Regions from separate parts of the Robertmurraya sp. genome, predicted to be linked through region 2. Evidence: predicted binding sites of a transcription regulator. Region 2 holds the regulator's gene; the other holds the start of a gene.
The links. The regulator Rex, encoded in region 2, represses fermentation and respiration genes when NADH is low (regulators of the CRP and FNR family bind a similar motif). The targets are predictions, from matches to a motif close to TTGTGAAATATTTCACAA.
Positions count from the first base shown of each region.

Region 1: a site for Rex is predicted at 6,805-6,822, ahead of qoxA (cytochrome aa3 quinol oxidase subunit II). Genes of this name have one in related genera too.

Region 1 is NZ_JAKFCQ010000023.1:18,040-27,262, forward strand. Features, by position in the region: gene ACGLXV_RS01710 (metallophosphoesterase family protein) at 1-1,377, opposite strand, end outside; gene ACGLXV_RS01715 (LysE family translocator) at 1,882-2,511, opposite strand; gene ACGLXV_RS01720 (hypothetical protein) at 2,698-2,910, shown strand; gene qoxD (cytochrome aa3 quinol oxidase subunit IV) at 2,946-3,248, opposite strand; gene qoxC (cytochrome aa3 quinol oxidase subunit III) at 3,249-3,854, opposite strand; gene qoxB (cytochrome aa3 quinol oxidase subunit I) at 3,844-5,820, opposite strand; gene qoxA (cytochrome aa3 quinol oxidase subunit II) at 5,810-6,781, opposite strand; gene ACGLXV_RS01745 (DUF421 domain-containing protein) at 7,183-7,863, opposite strand; gene ACGLXV_RS01750 (formate/nitrite transporter family protein) at 7,906-8,691, opposite strand; gene ACGLXV_RS01755 (alpha/beta-type small acid-soluble spore protein) at 8,838-9,020, opposite strand; gene ACGLXV_RS01760 (ATP-binding protein) at 9,097-9,223, opposite strand, start outside.
Region 2 is NZ_JAKFCQ010000077.1:19,971-29,193, forward strand. Features, by position in the region: gene groL (chaperonin GroEL) at 1-588, opposite strand, end outside; gene groES (co-chaperone GroES) at 662-946, opposite strand; gene ACGLXV_RS11030 (CPBP family intramembrane glutamic endopeptidase) at 1,248-1,985, shown strand; gene ACGLXV_RS11035 (YdiK family protein) at 1,982-2,194, shown strand; gene ACGLXV_RS11040 (redox-sensing transcriptional repressor Rex) at 2,222-2,881, opposite strand; gene moaC (cyclic pyranopterin monophosphate synthase MoaC) at 2,909-3,403, opposite strand; gene ACGLXV_RS11050 (ABC-F family ATP-binding cassette domain-containing protein) at 3,543-5,465, shown strand; gene tsaD (tRNA (adenosine(37)-N6)-threonylcarbamoyltransferase complex transferase subunit TsaD) at 5,681-6,709, opposite strand; gene rimI (ribosomal protein S18-alanine N-acetyltransferase) at 6,706-7,182, opposite strand; gene tsaB (tRNA (adenosine(37)-N6)-threonylcarbamoyltransferase complex dimerization subunit type 1 TsaB) at 7,169-7,876, opposite strand; gene tsaE (tRNA (adenosine(37)-N6)-threonylcarbamoyltransferase complex ATPase subunit type 1 TsaE) at 7,876-8,331, opposite strand; tRNA gene ACGLXV_RS11075 (tRNA-Asp) at 8,960-9,035, opposite strand; tRNA gene ACGLXV_RS11080 (tRNA-Met) at 9,070-9,143, opposite strand; rRNA gene rrf (5S ribosomal RNA) at 9,170-9,223, opposite strand, start outside.

The DNA of each region.
Region 1 (9,223 bases), on a different contig from region 2:
CTCGGTAATGCTCTTTTTATTTACATATAGGTAATGAATACTTTCAGCTAATGTTACTGCTTTGGTTTCAGCAATTGAATCGTAATGGAAATTTTGCTTCTCGTCACAAACACGCACAATCCAGTCTTCTGTTTGAAAAATGGTATAAAGAACAATGGCTGCTTTTAGTGCTAATCCAGAAACGCCTCTAAAGGTTTCATTTTTTAATGGGCTGCTTGTAAGTTGGAGTAGTTTGATTTCCTCTTGTTTACCGAATTGTGTCCATACTTCTATCGCAGATGCCATATGAGCATCTCCTGATAGAATTGTTATTTCAGAGGGATCCAATTTCATAAGCACTTCATAAAAATGATACACGCCTTTTCCGTTCATTCTCCATGCCTCTAAATCAAAGGAAGTGGTCACAGGTATCCCTTTATTTCTTAAAGGAGAAATATACTTTTCAAGGAAAGATTCGATTACCTCCATGCCATACAGTGGGGCAGGGGAAACGATGACTAATGGATCTTTCTTCCGCCAACCACTTTCAAGTAATTTGGTTGTAGCAAAAGTCCAGCCTTTTTCATTGACTAGTTCAGGGCCAGAAGTAGAAGGAGGTATCCACCTATTTGACTGATTCTTATAATAACTCCATTCTCGGCTTGTACGTGTATCTAAACATAACACTTTTGGTTTAGTAGGTGCAATGTATGTCCATGGTCCAAAACCAATTATTGAGTTGATCCAGCTTTTATAAGTGTGTAAATTGAAGGGGTTGTTCTTTACATACTCAGTTAAAGGGAGGAAGAAGTCACTTGAAAAACGAGAGGGGTCATTTCCCCAGCCTTGGAAGGCAAAGTAGGCTGTTAAGGCATTGGCAAGGACATGTTTTCCAAGTGGAGAGTTCTCCACATTTTCCTTCCATTTTTTCGTTATATTCCAATCATCTGTAATATCGTGATCATCACATATCATATACGTTGGTATATTTGCTAGTAGTCTTTGAGTTGAAAATGTAGAGTTTGCAAAGCTTATAATGTCTGCATTATTGGAGGTATTACTTAATTGAGGCAGAATATCCTTCCAGAGGACTGGACCAAAGCTTAACAAATACATAGTTGAATATTCTCCGAGAGTAAATAAGTGATTACTAGATTTTCTTGACGTAAATTTACAAACGTATTTAGAAATCTGTTTTCTATTAGTGTAGTTTGTTATTCGTTCATCTATAGCAGGTAAGTCTTCCTCGTATCCCATCAATGTCCCTGCGATTTTGCGTATAAATGGAAAGAGATGTTCTGAAACATCATCGGCATAAATTTGGTCACCCGTTAAAAAAAGAGCTGCTGGACGTTTTGTAGGATATAATTGATGTTTTTCCAGTAGTTTATCTCCCATAAGAAGGCAATCCTCGCCCTTTCCATGTATTTTTCTGCATGAGCCATACAAGAACGAGGAGGATTCCGTGCTTTTTATAAAAAAGGACGGGTATTTTAAAGAAGAATAAACGATCCGAGAAGGACTTTTATGATCTAAATATCCTAGCTGTTGTAAGTCAAATGTATGGTTGCCCTTTGAAAAAAATAAATTATAGCCTAATAATTGATCGGTGGGGAAGACGTTTTTTAATGGATTGATTGTTATTAGGTGTATATAAAGTTGTTTTCCTAATCGAAGTTTGTGGTTTTTAACTGAAATGGGAAGGATTTTATGATTTTGATCAATGATATAAAGGCTTGCTGTTATTTCATAGTTCTTAGAGGTTGCTAGCCAAATGTTAATTTGATATTCATCTACTCTTCTCAAAATCGGACCGGATAAAATAGGAGGAAATTTCAAGTGATTCACCGTCCTTCCTAATGGTTAATTTCCTTTGAATCCTCATTTCGAAATCATATGTAGTTACTCCTGAAAAAATAATACCTTTATCCCTTGGAACGCAAAATAAAGACCGAACCCTAATAACGATACTCCTGAGAGGATAGAGGTGAAAATGATGTACTTCAAACTTAGCCACTTCCGAAAAAGGCTAGTAAGACCAGCAACAAATACATCCCATAGAGCAAGTCCGAGAAATATCATGGAACTATACAGAAGTAAATCAGTTGTTCCGAAGCTTGATGCTGTTTTTGCCAGGACCGATCCGTAAATACCAAGCCAAAACAAAATAGAAAGAGGGCTTGAAATAGACATGATAAATCCAATCAGAAAGCAACGAAAAATGGATTCGTTATTGCGCTGATAGTCAAAGGTGAACTTGTTAGCAGTCACAATACTTTCAATCCCGCTATAAATAAGAATAAATCCTCCAAAAAGCCATAAAAAAACCTGGATTAATGGATTGTCAAGAAAATGTACAATGCCCATATACACGGTTAACATAAATATTCCATCTGCAATCATCGAACCAGCTCCAACAGCCCATGAATGCCAAAACCCATTTTTTAAACCTTTATCTAATCTTGCTGCATTTACAGGTCCAATCGGGGCAGCCAGTGTTAAGCCAAGAACGATATAACTTAGGTAAATCACATGATCACTCCACTCACTAGGATTGTCCAAATGGGATAACTTGTACATCTTATGCGAGTGAAGGGGAAAAACATTCATAAGAATGTAATTATTAAGTAAGACAAGGCTTAAATGTGTCTAATTTTCAAAAAATATTTGACAAATTTGTGAACTTTATTAAAATATAAATAAAGGGGATGAAATAATATGAATGAAATGCAACGTAGAGCGTTAGGTCCAATTAGTACCATTGCAAAATTTGGATTAGTATTAGGGGCATTGTTATTTTTATACAGCTTTTTTGAAAGCGGTATCACAATGAGTTATACACTTTCTATTAGCATTAGTATTATGGCTTCATCCATGTTAGTGTTCGGTTTTGGTTTATTTATTTCCTTGATGGGGGAAGTTCGCAAATAAAAAATCCGGCTCAATAGCCGGATTTTTTATTTTTATTAATGAGCAGCATGCCCTGATGTTAACACCCAGATAGAACCAACAACAATAACAACTGCACAAAATACCATAAACGCGATATTTATGATATTTACTTTGCCGTCTTCTCCTTCTGTCATATGCATAAACATAAACAATTGAAGACCAGCTTGAATGATAGCAAGCGATCCAATAATCCACATGACAATCGTAAAGGACAATTTCATCTCAAGTGCTACCCATGCAGCAACGAATGTGAGTACTAGTGACAATACGAATCCAAAGACGTGAGCTAGCGGAAAACGTTCTGTACTTTTTTCCATCTATAACACCATCCCTTTTAAATAAACAAACGTGAAGATAAAGATCCAAACAACATCAAGGAAGTGCCAGTAAAGACCAATGATAAACGTCTTTCTAGCAGTAACAGGTGTTAATCCACGCTTGGCAATTTGAATGATAACCATCGTTGCCCAGAAAATCCCGAAGGTTACGTGAGCACCGTGTGTTCCTAAAAGGACAAACAAGCTAGAAAGAAAGGCACTAGTTTGCATGGTTGCACCTTCATGAACATAGTGAATAAACTCATTAATCTCCATGAATAGGAATCCTGCACCTAATAGCAGGGTTAATATAAGCCAACCAATTAAGCCCTTCTTATTGTTTCGACGCATTTCCCAAATGGCAACACCCATCGTAAAACTACTTGTTAAAAGTAGGACCGTCTGAATCATTACTTCTTTGATCATAAAAATATCTTGATGAGTTGGGCCACCTGCGTAGTTTTTATAAAGTACACCATAAACACTAAAGAGGGTAGCAAATAATACAATTTCGGCCCCGAGGAATATCCAGAACCCTAAAATATTCATACGGCTTTGTTCTGTTTGATATTCTAATGGGAGGGAAGTGTTCACATTAGCTGACATGATTATTCACCTTGCCTTCCATTTTTCTCCAAGCGCCTTCTGTCTTTTTAATTTCGTCTTTATGAATGTGGTAACCATCATTGTAATCAAATGAACGATAAATCAATCCTGCAATAATTAGTACAGCAGAAATTGCAGCTAATAAATGCCATTCAAATATGAGGAAGAACCCAACAATTCCGAAAGCGACGCACATTAAGAAAGGTAGACCAGAGTTGCTTGGCATATGAATTTCTTCTATTTCTTCGTCTTTTAATGTAAGACCTTCATTATTCTTTTTCATATACCAGAATACATCTAAAGATTTCACTTCTGGTAGTTTAGCAAAGTTATAATGTTGAACAGGTGAAGCTGTTGCCCATTCAAGTGTTCTAGCATCCCATGGGTCACTTGAAATGTTGCGGTCCGCATAACGAATGCTCCAATAAATATTGTAGCAGAACATTGCAAAACCAGCTGCTAGGATAACTGATCCGATTGCAGACAGTAAGAATAGAGGAGCAAATCCTGACTCAACAGAGAAGGTATAAGCACGTCTAACAGCTCCATTTAGACCTAGGAAGAACATTGGCATAAAGGTTACGTTAAATCCGATTACAAACAACCAGAAATGCCATTTTCCTAATTTTTCATTTAACATAAAACCAAACATTTTTGGCCACCAGTAGTAAAGTCCAGCGAATACTGCAAATACCACACCTGGAATTAATACATAGTGGAAGTGAGCAACTAAAAATAAAGTATTATGGTACTGATAATCAGCAGCACCCATCGCAAGCATAACACCTGTTACTCCACCAATAACAAAATTAGGAACAAATGCTAAAGACCAAAGCATAGCCGTAGTCATTTTAATTCGACCTTTACGCATCGTAAACAACCAGTTAAACATTTTTACACCCGTCGGAACGGCAATCATCATTGTTGTGATAGAGAAGAATGAGTTGACTAAAGCGCCAGATCCCATTGTGTAGAAATGGTGAACCCATACAAGCATACTTAGTACTGCAATGGCAACGATTGAAACGACCATCGATTTGTAACCGTATAGCTGTTTGCGAGAGAATGTCGAAATAATTTCAGAAAACATACCGAAAGCAGGGAGGATAACGATATATACTTCAGGGTGTCCCCATAACCAGAACAAGTTAGCCCAAAGCATGTCAGATCCACCAGCAGCTACTGTAAAGAAGTGTGTACCGTACAAGCGGTCAAATGTCATTAACGCAAGTGCAACCGTAAAAATCGGGAATGCGGCTACGATAATAACGGAAGTGATTAGCGTTGTCCATGTGAACATAGGCATTCTCATTAATGTCATGCCTTTTGTACGCATTTTTAAAATCGTTACGATAAAGTTAATACCAGTCATCAAAGTTCCTAGACCAGCAATCTGTAATGAGATTGCGTAGTAGTTATTCCCGATTCCTGGGCTGAATTCTTTACCTGCAAGAGGGAAGTAAGAAGTCCATCCTGCATCTGGAGCACCACCTACAACGAATGCGATATTAAACAGCATCGCACCGCTGAAGAATAACCAGAAACTTAATGCATTCAGCTGAGGGAACGCTACGTCTCTTGCTCCAATTTGAAGCGGAATAACAACGTTCATTAAACCAATTAAGAATGGCATGGCCATGAATAAAATCATGATAACACCATGAGCCGTAAATACTTCATTATAATGCTGTGCGTCTAGAATGCTCATTTCTGGACGAGATGTTTGAGCTTTCATCATTAGTCCATCCATACCGCCACGGAAGAACATAAGAACAGCGGCTACGATATACATTATTCCGATACGTTTATGGTCAACGGTAGTGATCCATTCACGCCATAGCCATTTCCATTTTTTCAGATACGTAAGACCACCAATAATTCCTAGAGAAGTTAATAAAATAGCAATCTGTGAACCTAGGATAATTGGATCTCCCGTAATCAGAATTTCATCCCACTTAATGCCCACTATGGTCACCTCCATGGTCTTCCTCATTATTTTCTACATCAGTAGTATCTTTTTCATCTTCCTGGTCAAAAATCTTTCCTTGGTACCCGTGGTAACGATAGTCTTCAGGGTCTGTCACAAGCTCAGAATCGTGATCCGCATGGTTGATCCAAGCTAAGTGTGTGTTGGAATAAGTTAAACGACCAAGATGTGTAGGTTTCAGTAGTTCCATGTACTTTTCTTCTGTAAGCTCTGGAGCTGTTTCTTTTACTTCTTTTACCCATGCATCATACTCTTCATCGGTCTGAGCAAGTACTTCAAATTCCATTTGAGCGTATCCGCGTCCGTTGAAGTTTGTGTTTCTACCCATATATGAACCAGGATTGTCAGCAACTAAATATAGTTCCGTTTCCATTTTATTCATTGAGTATTTTTGTCCACCTAGAGCTGGTACCCAGAAAGATTGCATCGTTCCAGCCGATGTTAATTTAAACAGGACAGGAGTATCTTCTGGAATGTTCACGTAGTTAATTGTTTCAATTCCTTCTTCTGGATAAGAGAATATCCATTTCCAGTCTGCAGAGGTTACGTGAATAACGATCGGTTCTTTCTCCTCATACCCTGCAGGAACATCTTCTAAGTCATACAATGTTGTAACTGTAGGAATCGTTAAAGCGATAACGATCAAAATAGGAATAGCTGTCCAGACGATTTCTAATACGGTGCTACCGTGTTCTTCTGGCGGCTCATAACCCATGTTTTCTGGCTTTTCTCTATATTTCCAAACAATATAGCCAAATAAGCCAAATACGACAACTACTACTAAAAGCATCCACATTAAAGACCAATTAATTAACTCCATGATACTTCTAGCTACTGGCCCTTGAGGCTGAAATACAACCATTTCACAACCGCTTAAAAATAATAATGGTACGGCTGTTACAAGGGATAGAAATAGCATTTTCAACTTCAATTGTTTCATCTCCTTCTTATATGAAATCAGGTTTGTGTTTTGTTTCACAAGGAAAATTAGAGTTTACCACAAAAAGATATTTTTGCATAACAAAATGTTCGTTTTTTCACAATGACATTTTGTCAGTTGTTCTTACGGTAAAATTCTATCTACTTCCTAATTACCACTATGTAGATGATAATAACATGTTAAATGAGATTAATTTGTGACAAAAATAGTAAGGAAAATAATGTTAGGGTGAATAAATGAGGGGGAATGTTGATATATCAAGGGTTTTTTAGTATATCTTTATCCGTTGTAAATTTCGACAATTTTGTGACATGATGTCACAATTCATTCATATTTAGAGGAAAACGATTACATAAAATAGGGTGTGGACAAAATTAAAATCAGGCACCTTTTTGCCTGATTTATTTATAAGGCAAGATAAAGAGTTCCTGATTTTTTTTCCACTCAGCATATAAAACCTTATCATACGTGTGAAAGTTTTGTTTCAATAGTTCGTTTTTTAACCACTGTTCATTTAGTCCAGCTTCTTGGAGATTTCCATACAGAACTTCTCCATCAAGTATTAACGTCGTAGGAATGGAAGCTTCCTCAGCTTGAATGTTTAAATCATCTAAAGTGGGTGGTCTATTCTGAGATTTCGGAAGTACACTAACAATTCCATTTGTCTCAAGGATTGCATACTCAACTTCTTGTAGAGAAAAATACCCTTGTTGACGAACTAAACTTTGCAATTGATTTATGTCGAGTTTAGCCTTTTTTAACGTTTCATATTTTATTATTCCATTCCGAATAACGATATTTGGTTCACCTTCAAGTGCTTTTCTAGTCTTTTTAAATTTCTGAGTGATAATTTCGACTCCATAAATTAAACCACCCCAAACAATCGTGCTGAATACGATTTCCACCCAGGTTGTTTCATGGTCATAAACGGCGTTGCCAATTAATTCACCTAGTATAAGAGCGGAAATAAAATCAAACGGTGTGATTTGTGATAGTTGAGTTTTCCCAAGCGCTTTTGCTAATATAAATAGCATAAAAAACCCTAGTATTAATTCTGATGCAACAGTTAAATAATGTGTCATATCAAATAACTCCTATTCAAACAGTAGGGGATTTTCTTATTATTAATGCTCATCATCAAGAAAAGGAAGGTTAACGTAATAATACATGGCCCCCATGAGGATACTACCTCCAATGAGATTGCCGATGGTCACCGGAATGAGATTATGAATGACTCCTGAAAAAGAGATCGTTCCAGGGTGGTTAAGAACAAGTGCGATAGCAAAGGTACACATATTAGCAATACTGTGTTCATATCCAGAGATGAAGAAGCAAAAAACAAATAGTATCATTACAAATAGCTTTGCACCATTCTCTTTCATTCCCATAGGAATAAAGAAAGCTAAACAAACAAGCCAGTTACAAAGAATAGCTCTAAAGAAAAGTTCCATTGTTGGAACATGCATCTTTTTCTCAACAACACTTAACAGAAAACTATTTACCGAAGTCTCCGCAAATAAACCTGTCACATAAATCAATAATGCAAATGCTGTTGCACCTAATATATTTCCTATGTAACTTAACCCCCAAAGCCGCCAAACATGATTCCAGCTCATTTTTTTCCTTAGTGCTGTGTAAGTAAAATAAAAGGTGTTACCTGTAAATAAATCCCCACCACCATAGGCAATTAGGATAATAGCTGCTCCGAATGTAAAAGCTGCCATTGGATATGCAACAGGAGAATGCTCATTGTAAAAATAGCCACCTGTTTTAAAGGCAACAATTACTCCAAACCCAATAAACATACTTGCAAGCATACTACGTAATAGATAACGAAGGATGCTTTGTTTATATGTTTTTAATTTTTTTAAGGCAAGCTTCTCAACTTCTAAAAGTGGGTAATTTTCCATCATTTCCTCCTGAACATCAAACTTCTCCAATAAAAGTTATTATTTCTAAATTTTGCGTGACTATGTACTATCATAACATTCTTAAAGTTTCATTATAAGTTAAAAAAAGAGAAGCTCAGGTATATTTTTCCTGAGCTTCTCATCGATTAAGATCGTAATTGTTGCTCTGCCATTTGGATGAGGCGTTTAGTCATTTCTCCTCCAACAGAGCCATTTGCACGTGCGGTTGTATCTGCACCAAGTTGAACTCCAAACTCATTGGCAATCTCTTCTTTCATCTGATTCAGTGCATTTTCTGACCCAGGTACCAATAGCTTGTTTCTACTCATGGCTATCCACTCCCGGCACAAGTTTTGAGCATGAATTATGCTCAAATATAGTTTGAGTTGATTATTCAAAAATATACTAAGATGTCATTAAATTTTCTACTTGTGAAGGAAAACTGGGTAAAAGAATGGTTGCCGTTGTGCCTTTATTTGGTTCACTACTGTAGGAAATATCTCCACCATGCTGCTCAATAATCTTAAAGCTA
Region 2 (9,223 bases):
TCCACGATCGAATTGCATACCTTCTACTACATCAAGCTCAGTAGTGAAGCCTTTTGATTCTTCGATTGTGATTACGCCGTCGTTACCAACGCGCTCCATTGCTTCAGCAATTAATTGTCCTACTTCATCATCAGCTGCAGAAATAGCTGCAACTTGTGCGATAGAAGCTTTGTTTTCAATTGGCTTAGAAATCGCACGAAGCTCTTCAACCGCTACTGCTACTGCCTTATCCATCCCTTTACGGATACCCATTGGGTTCGCACCAGCTGTAACGTTCTTTAAGCCTTCGCGGATCATCGCTTGAGCAAGAACCGTTGCAGTTGTCGTACCGTCACCAGCAACATCATTTGTTTTGCTAGCTACTTCAGCAACAAGCTTAGCACCCATGTTTTCGAATGCATCTTCAAGTTCGATTTCTTTTGCAATTGTTACACCATCATTTGTAATAAGTGGTGAACCGAATTTCTTTTCAAGAACCACGTTACGTCCCTTTGGTCCTAATGTTACTTTTACCGCATTTGCAAGTGCATCTACCCCACGAAGCATCGAGCGACGTGCGTCTTCACTAAACTTAATTTCTTTAGCCATTGTAAAATACCCTCCTCGAGTTTTTTCAATCTATTCTGTCTTCGTTTAGTTTTAAAATAAGAAAGTTCTACTCTTATCCAAGAATAGCAAGAATATCGTTTTCACGTAGAATTAAGTACTCTTTTCCTTCGAACTTAACTTCTGTGCCAGCGTATTTTGAGAAGATAATGCGGTCGTCCACAGAAACTTCAAGAGCTACACGCTCACCGCTTTCAAGTACGCGGCCAGTGCCGACAGCAACTACTTTGCCTTCTTGAGGCTTCTCTTTAGCAGAGTCTGGTAGTACAATACCGCTTGCCGTTTTTTCTTCCGTTTCAACTAGCTCAATTACAATGCGATCACCTAGTGGCTTTAACAAGTGAAACAACCTCCTCAAATATATGTAAGATTTTATTATTAGCACTCACTTAACTAGAGTGCTAACACAACTATTATATTAATGAATCTCTTCTTTTTTTGCAAGCGAGAAACCGCTTTTTTTTATAAATTTTTTGTAAAAGTCCTCCCATAACTTGTTAATTATACAACCTTACTAAGTATGTACTTTTCCATCTATTCTATCCATATAATGCTAAAATACGGACAATAATTCTTCTTATTTGATACAACCTGATGTTTACGAGTAGAATAACTATATTGGATTGAAAAGGAGACTTGTTTTGAAACGTGAATATTGGATTATATTAATTGCTTATATTGCAATGCAGCTTTCAAGCTTTATTGGTGTCCCTATAACCTCTCTTGTAATGGAAATGATTGGTTTTAATACAAATCACTCTCAAGGGTTTGCAGGTGTCACTTGGCTTGTCATCAGCTTTTCTATCACACTTGTTGTTGTCCTGCTGCTGTTGCGTAAAGAGATGGTAACTGCAAATGAAGTAAGAAACGGAGCAAGCTTAGGTCGGTCGATCCTCTGGTCCATCACAGGTGTCTTTCTTGCCCTATTTGCCCAAGCCTTTGCTGCGAATATTGAACGTTTGATTGGTATTGAGGTAGGATCTGATAATACACAACAGATTTTACGTATCATTGAAACTTTTCCTATTATGATTGTCGTTAGCTCAGTTATTGGTCCTATATTAGAAGAAATTGTCTTTCGTAAGATCATTTTTGTGGCATTTTATAAGCGTTTTAACTTTTTCCTATCTGCGTTGCTTAGCTCCGTCATTTTTTCATTTGCCCATATGGAGCCTGAGCATACCCTACTTTATTCGGCGATGGGATTCACCTTTGCGTATTTGTACGTAAAAACCAATCGTATTCTCGTTCCAATCGTTGCTCACGTATCAATGAATACGTTCGTTGTACTTGTGCAATCCGTATATAGGGAAGACTTAGAAAAATTAATCAAACAAGCAGAACAAATGCAAAGCTTTATTGGAGGATTCTTCTTATGAGACAGTCACCTTTATTCTCAGGAATTATATACATCGTCTTAGGTGCTCTGTTCACAGTGTTTGCGATTCAGGACTTACAACAAAATGGAGAGTGGGGCTTTTTTACTTACCTGCTTGTCTTGCTAGCAACATTTGATATTGGTTCAGGCATTCGGATGATTCTTTTACATTTTAAAATTAAAGAGATTAAGAAACAGCAAAAGAAATAGCCGCTCCACTAAGGGGCGGCTTGTTGTTTATTCCTCTACCATTTCTTCATCCACTGAATAGTGCTTTAAAAAGTACACAAGTGACTGTAACTCAATAGCCAAATCAATATGATGAACCCTTATTGATGATGGAACCGTTAATCGGGCCGGTGTAAAGTTTAAAATTCCTCTCACCGTTCCTTGAACCATTCGATCAGTAATGGATTGTGCGACCGTTGCTGGAACGGTTAATATCGCTACCTGAATATCTTCTCTTTCAATAACCTCTTCTAGATCATCCATATGATAGACGGGCACTTCTCCAATTTTTGTGCCTACCTTATCTTCTACTACGTCAAATGCAACAGCAATTTTTGTATTATTATTTTTTAAGAAATTATAATTTAAAAATGCTGTCCCTAAATTCCCCACTCCAATTAAAGCAACCTTCGTTAACTCATCTTGGTCGAGTGTTTTACGGAAAAAGGATAATAGATAGTTTACATTGTAACCGTATCCCTTTTTGCCTAACGCACCAAAGTATGAAAAATCTCTTCGAATCGTTGCAGAATCGACCTTCACCGCCTCACTTAGTTCAGCAGATGAAACTCGTTGCTTTCCTGATGAGTGTAAACTATTTAAAAAGCGATAATACAATGGTAGTCTTTTCGCCGTTGCTTGTGGGATTTTCATTGATTCATTACTCATCGTTCTTCCCCTACCTTCTACCTTTAACTAATATAGTTTCTCTTCTCTTTTAAAGTCACCGTTTTTTCCACCAGTTTTTTCAACAAGGTATGTTTTCCCGATAACCATTCCTTTATCTACTGCTTTACACATATCATAAACAGTAAGCGCACAAACAGAAGCGGCTGTTAACGCTTCCATTTCTACTCCTGTATTCCCTTTTGTCTTTACACTAGCAGATATATGTAGAGTATGGCAATTGTTATCTGATTCCCAATCAAAAGAAATATCGACACCAGTAAGTGGAATAGGATGACACATTGGAATAATATCCCATGTTTTTTTACAAGCCATAACGGCAGCAACCTGTGCGACTGCTAGCACATCACCTTTTTTCATTTGGTTATGTGTGATACGATCATATATCTCTTGATTGACTGTGATACTAGAATGGGCAATGGCCGTCCGTACCGTTTCGGGCTTATCACTCACATCTACCATTTTCGCTCTGCCTTCTTTATTAAAATGAGTGAACTCTGACATCAATTATACACCTCTTTCAAAATCATACACTATTTTCCTCGTTCTGTGTGAAAACATTGTAACATAGTTCACAACTCATATCATTGCTCATCCGTATTGAATGCGATACACTAACCGTAGAAGTATAGAGGTGAAATCAATGATACTACTACAAGTGAACCAGCTTTCCAAGTCTTATGGAGCTGACCTTATTTTATCGAATATAAAACTAGAAGTTCAAACAAGAGACCGTATTGCCTTAGTAGGCCGAAATGGGGCCGGGAAATCTACTTTACTCAAGATTATTGCCGGTCACCTTTCCTATGAATCAGGTGATTTAATCAAGCCCAAACATGTAACGATCGGGTATTTGGCTCAGAACACAGGTCTTGTTTCCGGATTATCCATTTGGGAAGAAATGCTTACCGTTTTTGAACAAGTCATGAATCAAGAGAAAGAGCTTCGTAAGCTCGAGGAAAAGATGGCTGATCCTACCGTATTTGAAGATGCTACTTTGTACGAGCGGACAATAAAAGAATATGACCATCTCCAAAATGAATTTAAGGAGAATGGGGGGTATCAGTACGAGTCTGATATACGTTCTGTCCTACATGGATTAAATTTCCACTCATTTGATTACTCTACAAAAATTGATAGCTTGAGTGGTGGCCAGAAAACTCGATTAGCTCTTGCGAAGTTGTTATTAACTAAACCTGATATTCTTATATTAGATGAACCTACCAACCATCTAGATATTGATACTTTGTCTTGGTTAGAGCAATATCTGACTGGCTACACGGGTGCCATCTTGATTGTATCCCACGATCGCTACTTTTTAGATAAAGTGGTCAATCAAGTGTACGAAATCTCTAGGAATCAAATCAGCAAATTCTCAGGAAACTACAGTTCTTATCTTGAACAAAAAGCCGAAAACTACGAGCGTGATCTAAAGCAATACGAAAAACAGCAAGATGAAATAGCCAAGCTCCAGGACTTTATTCAAAAGAATCTTGCTCGTGCATCGACCACCAAGCGGGCTCAAAGTAGAAGGAAGAAGCTTGAGAGAATGCAAGTTATGGACAAACCTCTTGGAGATGAGAAGTCCGCCTCCTTCGGTTTTGATATTGAAAAGCAAAGTGGCAATGAGGTGTTAAATGTTCATTCCTTATCCGTTGGCTATCATGATGAACGGATAGCTGAGGGACTTTCCCTCAGAATTACTAGAGGCGATTCCGTTGCCTTAGTTGGACCGAATGGGATTGGAAAGTCAACCTTACTTAAAACCATCCAAGGAACGTTACAACCCTTAGAGGGACAAGTTCACTATGGTTCCAACGTTAGCATTGGCTATTATGACCAGGAACAGGCGGCTCTTACTTCAAACAAGCGAGTTTTAAATGAGCTTTGGGACGAATATCCTCTGAAAAGTGAAAAGGAAATCCGGACTGTACTAGGGAATTTCTTGTTTACCGGCGACGATGTGTTAAAAACGGTATCCACTCTTAGCGGTGGGGAAAAGGCACGTCTAGCACTAGCTAAACTTATGATGCAAAAGGCCAATCTCCTTATACTAGATGAGCCTACCAACCATTTGGACTTGGACAGTAAGGAAATATTAGAAAACGCGCTAGTGGATTATCCAGGAACTATTTTATTTGTTTCTCATGATCGATACTTCATTAATCGCATTGCAACGAAGGTGATTGAGCTAAGTAAAACCGCGGCTGTTGAGTACCTTGGGGACTATGATTATTACGTGGAAAAGAAGCTTGAACAAGAAGAGTTGAAAGCCATAGAACAAGCAGAAAAGGCTGCAGCTACCGCGGTAGCTTCTCCAGAAAAAAATACGTATCAAATCGATAAGGAAGCCAAGAAATTAGAGCGTCAACGAAAGCGACGCATCGAAGAAATAGAAGGATTGATTGAACAGCTCGAAGAAACGATTGAAAAGAATAATACACTGCTTTGTGATCCAGAAATTTTTCAAGACCACGAAAGAGTGCTCAAAATTAATGAAGAAAATGAAACAGCAAAACTCCAATTAGATGAGTTACTAGAAGAATGGAGTGAACTTGCTGAATAAGCAGAAAGAACCGGGAGAATGAATCTATCCCGGTTTTTTCTTTTCCACAATTTTGTTCACAAGTAAATTGTTTTTATATGTGCTTTCCACAGGGTTTTCCACATTATCCACAATTTTAGTTTATTTTATCCACATTATACACAGTGAAACTTGTCGAAACAGTGTTTATACACAAAAAATAGCCCCTATCACGTGATAGGGACTTTTTCCTAAAGTTATGTGTTGTGGATAGATAGGTCTAATCCGGGATTTGCATTTAAGGAATAGTCACTTCTTTGTCCTTTTTCATACATGACACTTCCAGCAGCAGCAATCATGGCAGCGTTATCTGTGCATAAAGAGAGTGGAGGAATAATTAATTCTACACCTTCAATAGCAGCGAACTCTCTCTCCAGTGCGCTACGCAGTCCTTTATTAGCAGCTACTCCTCCTGCTAGTAACACTTGCTTCACTGAATACTGTTTGGCCGCACGTACTGTCTTAGTTACCAACACGTCGATAACACTTTGTTGAAAACTTGCTGCAAGATCTTCAGGTGCAATGACTTCCCCTCTTTGCTCTGCATTGTGGACGGTGTTGATAACTGCTGATTTTAATCCACTAAAGCTAAAATCATATGACCCTTCCTCTAACCAAGCTCTCGGTAAATCAATAATAGGTGAACCAACAGCTGCTAATCGGTCAATATGTGGTCCGCCTGGATATGGCATTTTTAACGTCCTAGCCACTTTATCGTACGCTTCGCCCGCAGCATCGTCTCTCGTTTCTCCAATCACCTCAAAGTGGCCATGAGCCTTCATATAAACAAGCTCTGTATGTCCACCAGAAACAACTAATGATAATAGTGGAAAATCCATTTCCTTTATCAACCGATTCGCATAAATATGACCAGCGATATGGTGGATTCCTACAAGAGGAATACCGTGAGCAAAGCTTAGTGCCTTGGCTGCGTTTACCCCTATTAATAAGGCACCCACAAGCCCTGGTCCCTCCGTTACAGCAATCGCATCAATATCTGAAAACTGTAATTCAGCCACTCTCATTGCTTCTTCTATTACAATCGTGATTTGCTCCACATGATGTCGAGAAGCAATCTCAGGAACCACTCCGCCGAATCGCTTATGGCTTTCAATTTGTGAAGCAACGATATTTGCTACAATTTCGTGTCCATCTTTTACAATGGCAACAGCTGTTTCATCACAGCTTGTTTCAATTCCTAATATATATTGATTTTTTCCACTCATAATGTCACCCACATGACTAATGCATCCTCATAATTATCAGTATAATAGTTCTTGCGTATTCCACCGTTCATAAAACCGAGCTTACGGTACAAAGATTGTGCGACTGTGTTCGAAACACGTACCTCAAGTGTCATCGTTTTTGCACCCCTCTTCTTTGCAACCTCCATAATCATACGAAGGATCGCTTCTCCTAGCTTTTGCCCACGAAATTCAGGTAAGACCGCTATGTTGGTAATATGTGCCTCATCAACAATCAGCCACATTCCACAATAACCTATAACTTGACCTTCCTTTTCTAAAACAAGATAGACAGCGAATTGATTTAGATTTAACTCATTTTCAAATGATTGCCTAGTCCAAGGGGTTGCAAATGAAAGTTCCTCAATTTTTAAGATTTGATCAATATCTTCTTCCTTCAAATATCGAAACACTAAGGAATCAGTTAATGAGTGAGTCTCTTCATTTTGCATCATTTTCTTTCTTCCCTTCTAGCCATTTCGCTTCAGCTTCAGCTAATCGAATATAATTTGGTACAAAGGTGTGTACATCAACTGGTTCACGATTGATCCCTAATTGAGCTAGCTCTCCAGGACGTGGATTATTTTCTGTGTAGTGAGCAAATCTTGCTTGATCTCCCATCATATTTGCTAGAACTTCCTTGTGAATCGATAGATCATTGCCAACAAACAAAACAGGATCAGAAAGCTCCTTTAAGCGCTCTGCCCAATCTGTCGCTAATACCAATTGGTCCTTTATAACTGTTTCGAGTGAACCATTTTGGGAGCGATACAGGCCGGTATAGACTTGTCCTCTTCTAGCGTCAAATAATGGAGCCACATAGCCTGGGAAGTACCGTGCAGCTGATGCAGCTAACACTTCTATGCTCGAAACCCCAACAAGAGGAATTTGTAACGTCCACGCTAATGTTTTCGCAATCGTTACTCCTATACGAACACCCGTATAAGAGCCAGGACCTTCTGCGACGACAATTTTCTCTAGGTCTGCTGGCTTCACGTCACATTCCCTGCATAGGTTTTCAATCGCTGGCATCACACGGACCGAATGATTCTTTTTAATATTCGTTATGTACTCCCCAATCACTTGCTGGTCATCTATTAAGGCAATACCTAGTGGATAATTTGATGTATCTATTGCTAGTACTTTCATTAGGCAAATAGCTCCTTACAAAGCATTTCATATCGTTTTCCTTTTGGTGTTATCGTTAAAATCCGAGAATTCTCTTCTCCATGAGTAATTTTTATTTGTAGAAGCTCGTTTGGTAGTTGCTCTTCAATAAGATGAGCCCACTCCACAACCGTTACTCCCTGACCTTCAAAATATTCATCAAAGCCCAAGTCTTCATAGGAATCCTCTAAACGGTACACATCCATATGATAAAGCGGAAGTCTTCCGTTATATTCTTTTATAATAGTAAAAGTCGGACTACTTACGTTTTTGTTAATATCAAGTCCCACTGCGAGCCCTTTTGTAAAAGTCGTCTTACCTGCACCAAGATCACCCTCTAATGTAATCACATCTCCCGGTTGAAGCTTTTGTGCAAGTTCCTTTGAAAATTGTAAAGTCTCTTCCGTACTGTTTGTTCTAACTATGTATTCGTTCATTGAATTAATCACCCAATTCTTTTATAAAAAAGCCTTAGGACAGGATCCTAAGGCTAGTCTCTTATAAGTGTACATGATTTTAAAAAAATGAGCAAAAAAGGTTGGAATGGTATGTAGTTTTTTGGTGTGCGATTGAGTTAGTTGAGTTTGCGCAAAGATCGTTGGTTTGTAATCGCAAATATATATTGTGAATCGCAAATATAATCTTGGGATCGCAAGTAAATTTTTAGAATCGCAAATATCTCTTGAGAATCGCAAGTAAATTTTTAGAATCGCAAATATCTCTTGAGAATCGCAAGTAAATTTTTAGAATCGCAAATATCTCTTGAGAATCGCAAGTAAATTTTTAGAATCGCAAATATAACTTGGGAATCGCAAATAAATTTTTAAAATCGCAAATATATCTCGAGAATCGCAAGTAAATTTTTAAAATAGCAAATATATCTCGAGAATCACAAGTAAATACACAATAACATTCATTTTTATCGATATTAGAGTGTTCACAACCGTGTTCTACACTGTTTTCATTCCATTTTAGCCATAAATATCGTCTTTTATTAAAAAGTCTCTATAAAAAACAAAAAAACGAATCCATTTTGGTTCGTTTGGTTCTACTAAAATATGAAAATGGCGGTCCCGACCGGGATCGAACCGGCGATCTCCTGCGTGACAGGCAGGCATGTTAACCGCTACACCACGGGACCAGGGTATCTTCAAGTTTCCTTGAAGAACAATTGATTGCGGGGACAGGATTTGAACCTGCGACCTTCGGGTTATGAGCCCGACGAGCTACCAGACTGCTCCACCCCGCGACAATAATAATTAAATCTGTAATACAGCCTAGCGACGTCCTACTCTCACAGAGGGAAACCCTCAACTACCATCGGCGCTG